DNA from 3 places in the Streptomyces sp. NPDC059850 genome. Region 1 is predicted to be linked to each of the others. Evidence: riboswitches for the same ligand, from Rfam matches in the RefSeq annotation. Region 1 holds a riboswitch; each other region holds the start of a gene.
The links. Region 1 has a riboswitch for cyclic di-AMP ahead of ACFV9T_RS38000 (M23 family metallopeptidase). Riboswitches for the same ligand answer to the same signal wherever they lie in the genome.
Positions count from the first base shown of each region.

Region 2: it holds a riboswitch for cyclic di-AMP, as region 1 does, so the genes downstream of both, ACFV9T_RS17345 (M23 family metallopeptidase) here and ACFV9T_RS38000 (M23 family metallopeptidase) in region 1, are expected to answer to the same signal.
Region 3: it holds a riboswitch for cyclic di-AMP, as region 1 does, so the genes downstream of both, ACFV9T_RS36895 (transglycosylase family protein) here and ACFV9T_RS38000 (M23 family metallopeptidase) in region 1, are expected to answer to the same signal.

Region 1 is NZ_JBHWJI010000075.1:4,343-6,597, reverse strand. It holds gene ACFV9T_RS38000 (M23 family metallopeptidase) at 59-1,240, opposite strand; cyclic di-AMP (ydaO/yuaA leader) riboswitch at 1,252-1,393, opposite strand; gene ACFV9T_RS37995 (PP2C family protein-serine/threonine phosphatase) at 1,607-2,255, opposite strand, start outside.
Region 2 is NZ_JBHWJI010000018.1:73,506-75,760, reverse strand. It holds gene ACFV9T_RS17350 (M16 family metallopeptidase) at 1-823, shown strand, start outside; cyclic di-AMP (ydaO/yuaA leader) riboswitch at 1,015-1,177, shown strand; gene ACFV9T_RS17345 (M23 family metallopeptidase) at 1,191-1,982, shown strand; gene ACFV9T_RS17340 (GntR family transcriptional regulator) at 2,255-2,255, shown strand, end outside.
Region 3 is NZ_JBHWJI010000068.1:31,932-34,186, reverse strand. It holds gene eno (phosphopyruvate hydratase) at 1-132, opposite strand, end outside; gene ACFV9T_RS36895 (transglycosylase family protein) at 253-936, opposite strand; cyclic di-AMP (ydaO/yuaA leader) riboswitch at 943-1,110, opposite strand; gene ACFV9T_RS36890 (transglycosylase family protein) at 1,365-2,255, opposite strand, start outside.

The DNA of each region.
Region 1 (2,255 bases):
GAGCGCCAGAGCCGCCGGAACGAGGGGCCGTCGGAACGGCGACGGCCGGATCAGGGGGTCACGGGTTCAGCCCGTGGTCGCGCAGCCAGGTCAGCGGGGCGATCGGGGAGCCGCCGCCCGGTCGCACCTCCAGGTGGAGGTGGGGGCCGGTGACGTTGCCGGTGGCGCCGACGCGGCCGATGGTCTCGCCCGAGGACACCTTGCCCGAGGTGACGACCATGGACGACAGGTGGCAGTACCAGATCTCGGTGCCGTCATCGAGCTTGAGCACGATGCGGTAGCCGTACGAACCGGCCCAGCCCGCCTGGGTGATCGTGCCGCCGCCCACCGCCTTGACCGGGGTGCCGGTCGGGGCGGCGAAGTCCTGGCCGGTGTGGTCGGCGGACCAGATGTCGCCGGCCTGGCCGAAGCCCGCGGTCAGGGTGTACGAGGCAACGGGGAGGGTGAACCCGGCGGAGGTGGAGGTGGAGGTCTTGGCGGGGGTGTCGGCGGCCTTGGCCTCGGCGGCCTTCTTCTCGGCCGCTTCCTTCGCCTTGGCGGCCTCGGCGGCCTTCTTCTTGGCGGCGGCCTCGGCCTTCTTCTGGTCCGCCAGGTCGCGGGCCTTGGCCGCGGCCTTCGCGGCGTCGCCGGCGGCGGCCTTCGCGGCGGCCCGCGCCGCGGCCTCGCGCCGGTCGTCGTCCGCCGCGGTCTGCTGGCTCTCGGCCTGCTGGAGGATGCGGGTGCGCAGCGCCTCGCCCGAGTCGGCACCGCTCGTGGCGAGGGTGGCCGCGGCGGGCTGGGCGGAGTCCTGGTCGTCGGCCATCAGGGAGCCGATGCCGGGCAGGTCCTTGGCGGCGGGGAGCTGGGCCTTGACCTCGTCGGCGACGTGGGCGAGGTCCGGCATGGAGATGGGTGCGGCCGGACGGTCCTTGGCGGTCGCCATGCCGCCCGCGCCGACCGCCGCGATGACGCCGACGCCGAGGACGGCACTGCTGCGGGCCATGGTCCCGCCGCGCTGCTTGACGACGCGGTGCCTGCCGCGCAGCGGAGCGATGGACTCCTCGGTGGGGTTCCACTCGTCCCAGACGGCTTCCTTGCCGACGGAAGCGGCGGACGGCTCATCTGGTTCGGCACCGAGTCCGACCGCGGGGCGGGCGCCGGCTCCGGCGTCGAAGCCGACTCCGTACGCGGTCGCGGTGCCGATACCGGTACCGGACGAGCGGTACGGAGCTTCGTCCAGTACGGACCTGTTGGACGCCACCGGGGCGCACTCCTTTCCTTCCCTCTCGCCTACCGGGTTAGCTGACGGGTTCGGAGCAGGAAGGTCTCCTACGGGTCAGGTTCGACCCGATTCACCCCAAGGTGGTGGTTCCCCGGTTCCCTTGGTACATACGGGATTCGGCGACGGCGCACGGTGCCGCCCTTGCGACGGCTGTGTCGACCGCGCTGCGTTATCGAACGTTAATAGAGAGCGCGACATGATTCCAAGCTCTTCTGAAGAATCCGCGTAGCTTTGGCATGAACTTAGTAACCAAGGAAGGACAGATGGGGGCGTTTCGCCTCACTTGAAAAGGGATGGTAAAAACCTCCGGCGGGCTGATCGTGTGTCAATCGTTATCCGTGCCCGTCACGGTTGGCTACGGTCCGTGTCCGGAGCGGGGGGTGTCGTTCCGTTCGGCGTCGTTCCGTTCGTACCGGGCGGGCGCCGCACCGCGAGCAGTGCCATGTCGTCCGAACTCTCCCCGCCCGAGTGCAGCGCTACGTCCTCCACCAGCGCGTCGAGCAGCCCGCCCGGTCCGGTGAAGCGGCGGCCGCGCAGCCGCTCCTCGGGGACGTAGAAGGTGCCGTGCCGGTCGCGGGCCTCGGTCACCCCGTCCGTGAACAGCAGCAGCGTGGCGTCCTCCGGGAACCGCAGCTCCGTCACCCGGTCGGGCCACGCGCCGAGTTCGCCCATCCCCAGGGGCAGCGCGGGCGTCTCCGGCTCCAGGGGGCGCACCTCGCCGTCGCCGGGCAGCAGCAGCGGCGGGGGGTGGCCTCGGTTGATGAGGCGGAGGGTGGAGTCGCCGCGCGGGATCTCGCCGAGTACGGCGGTGGTGAACCCCTCGAACGCCTCCAGCTCGGCCCGCCGGGCACCCTCGCGCCGCAGCGCCCGCTCCAGCCGCCCCGCCAGCCCCTCCAGCGTCGACTCCTGCTCCGCCGCCTCCCGGAACGCGCCGATGAGGACCGCGACGACCTCCACCGCCTGCAGCCCCTTGCCCCGGACGTCCCCGACGATC
Region 2 (2,255 bases), on a different contig from region 1:
GGCGGTGCGGGCCTTCTACGAGGCGCACGTCCGGCCGTCCACCGCGACCGCGGTCATCGTCGGGGACCTGGCCGGGGTCGACCTCGACCAGGCGCTCGCCGACACCCTGGGCGCCTGGACCGGCGGCCCCGCCCCGCAGCGGTCGGTCCCGCCGGTCATCGCCGACGACACCGGCCGTGTGGTGATCGTCGACCGGCCCGGCGCCGTCCAGACCCAGCTGCTCCTCGGGCGCATCGGCGCCGACCGCCACGACCGCGTCTGGCCCGCCCAGGTGCTGGGCACCTACTGCCTGGGCGGCACCCTCACCTCCCGGCTGGACCGGGTGCTGCGCGAGGAGAAGGGCTACACCTACGGGGTGCGCGCCTTCGGCCAGGTGCTGCGCTCCACGCCGCCCTCGCCGGCCGGCGGCGGCTCGGCGGGCGCCTCGCTGCTGGCGATCAGCGGTTCGGTGGCCACCGAGGTCACCGGCCCGGCGCTGGAGGACCTGTGGACGGTGCTGCGGACGCTGAAGGAGGAGGGGCTGACGGACGCCGAGCGCGATGTCGCCGTGCAGAACCTCGTCGGCGTCGCCCCGCTCAAGTACGAGACGGCCGCCGCCGTCGCGGGCACCCTCGCCGACCAGGTCGAGCAGCACCTGCCGGACGACTTCCAGGCGCAGCTGTACGCCCGGCTCGCCGACGCGGGCACGGTGGAGGCGACCGCGGCGGTCGTGAGCGCCTTCCCGGCCGACCGGTTGGTGACCGTGCTCGTGGGTGACGCCTCCCGGATCGAGGAGCCGGTGAAGGCGCTCGGCATCGGAGAGGTGACCGTCATCACCGGCTGAGGCCGCTCAACGCACTACCCCCACAAGGACCCTGGCGTCGAGTAAGACGCCGGGGTCCTCCCATATGTCCGATGTGCGGGGCGTTTGGTTTGTGGCGAGAACAACAAAAACCCGTAACCGTTTGGTGATCGAAACACGGCCCGTCTAGCGTCAGTGCGGCTGTTCGCCGGATACCGCCGCACCCGCGGCACGGACAGCCATCGCCGAGTCCCATGGTGTGAGTGCCAGGGGAGCCGGGGACCCAAACGTCCCTGGGGTGAATCGGACGCCTTCCCCGGCCGGGGGAGGGGCCCGTAGGAGACCTTCCTGCTCCGAACCCGTCAGCTAACCCGGTAGGCGAGAGGGAAGGAAAGGAGTGCGCCACACCATGGCGTTCACCCGTGCCGCCGGGAAGCACCGACGTCCCAGCCAGACCGCCGTCCGCACCGGCGCGAACATCGCTGGCATCACCACGGTCGCCTCGGGCGTCGTCGCCGGGATCGCCGGCCCCGCCCTCGCCGCGACCGGAGAGGCGTCTGCCCAGGACACCGGTCTCCGGCAGGCGATGGTGATGGGCGACGGTCTCTCCGACCAGATCGACGCGCAGGCCCTGTCCCAGGAGAGCGCCGCAGAGGCCGCCGAAGCCAAGGCGAAGGCCGAGGCCGTGGCCCGCCAGGAGGCCGCGCGGAAGGCCGATGCCGCCGCGAAGAAGGCCAAGGCGGAGCGCGAGGCCAAGGAACGCGCCGCGCGTGAGGCCGAGCGCAAGCGCCTCAACACGTTCGTCTCGCCGATCGACGGCTCCTCCGTCTCCACCGGTTACCAGGCGTCCAGTGGCCTGTGGTCCTCCGGCAGTCACACCGGGATCGACTTCAGCGCCTCCACGGGCACCGAGGTGCAGTCGGTGGGCATGGGCGAGGTCGTCGAGGCGGGCTGGGGCGGCTCCTACGGCAACAACGTCGTCATCAAGATGAACGACGGCACCTACACCCAGTACGGCCACCTCTCGTCGATCGGCGTCTCGGTCGGCGAGAAGGTCACCCCCGGCCAGCAGATCGGCCTGTCCGGCGCCACCGGCAACGTCACCGGCCCGCACCTGCACTTCGAGGCCCGCACCGGCGCGGACTACGGTTCGGATATGGACCCGCTGTCGTACCTGCGCTCGCACGGCGTCAACCTCTGACCCGTCGCCCACTCCTGTCGAAAGGCCCCGTCCGCTCCGGACGGGGCCTTCGGCGTGCTCCGCCCCTATGGCCAACTGTGCCGCCGTGACCAAAAAATATCCCTGAATTTCCTTCGCCCATCGGAAATCCCGGCAGCTTCGAATAGAGTCGCTGAACGCGCGTCAATCGGATGCGTTTCGCGGGGTTGAGGCGGAGGTTCGACAATGCGGGACCGGAAGTGAACGGGGATACGGCCGCGCTCCAGGGCGGTCGCCGGATTTCGGCTCATGCGG
Region 3 (2,255 bases), on a different contig from region 1:
GCCGGTGGAGGCGCCGGACGGGACGGCGGCACGGCCGGTGCTGCCGTCGTCGAGGCCGACCTCGACCTCGACCGTGGGGTTGCCTCGCGAGTCGAGGATCTCGCGAGCTACGACGACGTCGATGGACGGCACGAGGATCTCCTTCGTATGGGTCTTCGGTAGCAGCATGAGCCTAACCGCACCGAAGCCCCGGCGGGGTGCACCGTGGGGGCGGCGCACCCGGCCGGGGCTCGTCGTCTACGGTGTGGCGGTTCAGCTCAGGTGGAGCTGCTGGCCGGGGAAGATCAGGTCGGCCTTCTGGACGATGTTCTTGTTCAGCTCGAAGAGCTTCTTCCAGCCGCCCTTGACGTCCTCGGCCTTGGCGATCTTGCCGAGGGTGTCACCGGACTTGACCTTGTACTCGCCGTCGCCCTTCTTGATCGGGCCGCGGGCCTGGTCACGCGCGGCCTTCTCGGGCGCGCTGCGCGGCGCGGCCTTCGGCTCGGCGGACGGGGCCTGCTGCTGAGGCTGCGCGGAGTCGGACTGGCTCTGCTGCGGCGCGGACGGCGCCGGGGCGGCCGGGGCGCCGCCGGAGGTCAGGCCCTTGCCGCAGACCGGCCAGGCGCCCTTGCCCTGGCTGGCGAGGACCTTCTCGGCGACCTGGATCTGCTGGGCCTTACCGGCCTTGTCGGCCGTCGGAGCGAAGGCGGTACCGCCGTAGGCGGCCCAGGTGGAGGAGGAGAACTGCAGGCCACCGTAGTAGCCGTTGCCGGTGTTGATCGACCAGTTGCCACCGGACTCACACTGCGCGACCTGGTCCCACTGGGAGCTGGTGGCGGCAGAGGCGGACGTCGCACCGATGAGCGGAGTGGCCACAGCGGCTCCGGCGAGGCCGACGAGCGCGGTGATACGGGTGGCCTTGGAGGGACGGCGGTGCTTGCCCTGAGCATTGGACATGTTGGTTCGTTTCCTCACCGACGCCTACGAGGTGAGCTGTCGGGTTCGGGCGTGAGTTGCCCGGCTGGGTACGGAGGTCCGCACCCTGCTTCACCCCTAGCCGTTCGGCCGATTCCGCTGGCCTCCCGGCACTTACCTTGGGTCCCCCGCTCCTGCCTTCGGCGCTGGCGCGTCGGTACCGGACGACCGCCGGCAGGACTCGGCGTGACGGTCGACGGTGCTCGTTGTGGCGAGCGGAAAGACGTTAAACACACGTCCGGGAAACGTTCAAACACCCTTATCGCAGCGAAGAGGGCCGTTATCGATGTCACTCTGCCCACATCGGCGCAGGTGGGGGCGGGTGCGGAGAGACCGGACAGGACGGACGCCCCGGAAAATGTGACGAGAGGTATGTCTCACCGGAGCCAAACCGGTCACATCACCCCGAACTACCGACCCCTGATGGTGAGGTCAAGTCGCTGACCAGGGACAATGAGATCCGGGTCGGTTCCGATGGCCTTTTCGTTGGACGCGTAGAGCCGACGCCAGTCGCCGCCCAACTCCTGCTTTTCGGCGATTGCTGAAAGGTTGTCACCCGGACGCACTGTGTAGCCGCCATCCGAGGGGTTTTCGTCCCGGTCCGTACCGCCACGCGAAGCATGTCCGCTCGGCCGCTCATCCCGGTCCCGTTCGCCCCGGTGCTTCCCCGAGGAGCCCTTGGAGCCGCCCTCGGTGTCGGAGGGGGTCGGCGAGGGGTCGGCGGTGCTGGTGGAGGGGGACGGGGAGGGCGCGTCGCCGTCCGGCCCGTCGGGCGAGGCCGAGGCGGAACGGTCCGGCCGCTCCCGCTCGTCGGACGCGTCCGGCGCGCCGGGGGTGTGCGACGCGCGGGGCGTGTCCGTCGCGTCGGGGGTCGTACGGGACGAGTCGCCGTCCCGCCCGTCCGAGTCGCCCGAGCCGTCCGAGTCGCCGCGCTGGGCGTCCTGCCGGGGCGGGGGTGCCGTACTGCCCGGGTTCACGTCCGGGGCGTCGCCGCCGTGGCTCAGCCCGGCGTTCAGCGCGCAGCTGGGCCACGCGTCGGGGCCCCGGTCGCCGAGGATCGACTCGGCGACGGATATCTGCTGGGAGCGGCTGGCGAGGTCGGGGCGCGGGGCGTAGCTCGTGCCTCCGTACTTCTTCCACATGTCGAGGGTCAACTGAAGACCGCCGTAGAAGCCGTTGCCCTCGTTGGCGCTCCACATCCCGGCGCTCTCGCACTCGGCGACCCGGTCCCAGGTGGAGGCGGGGGCGGCCTGGGCGCCGGTCGCTCCGAAGAGCGGGATGGCGATGCTCGCACCGGTCAC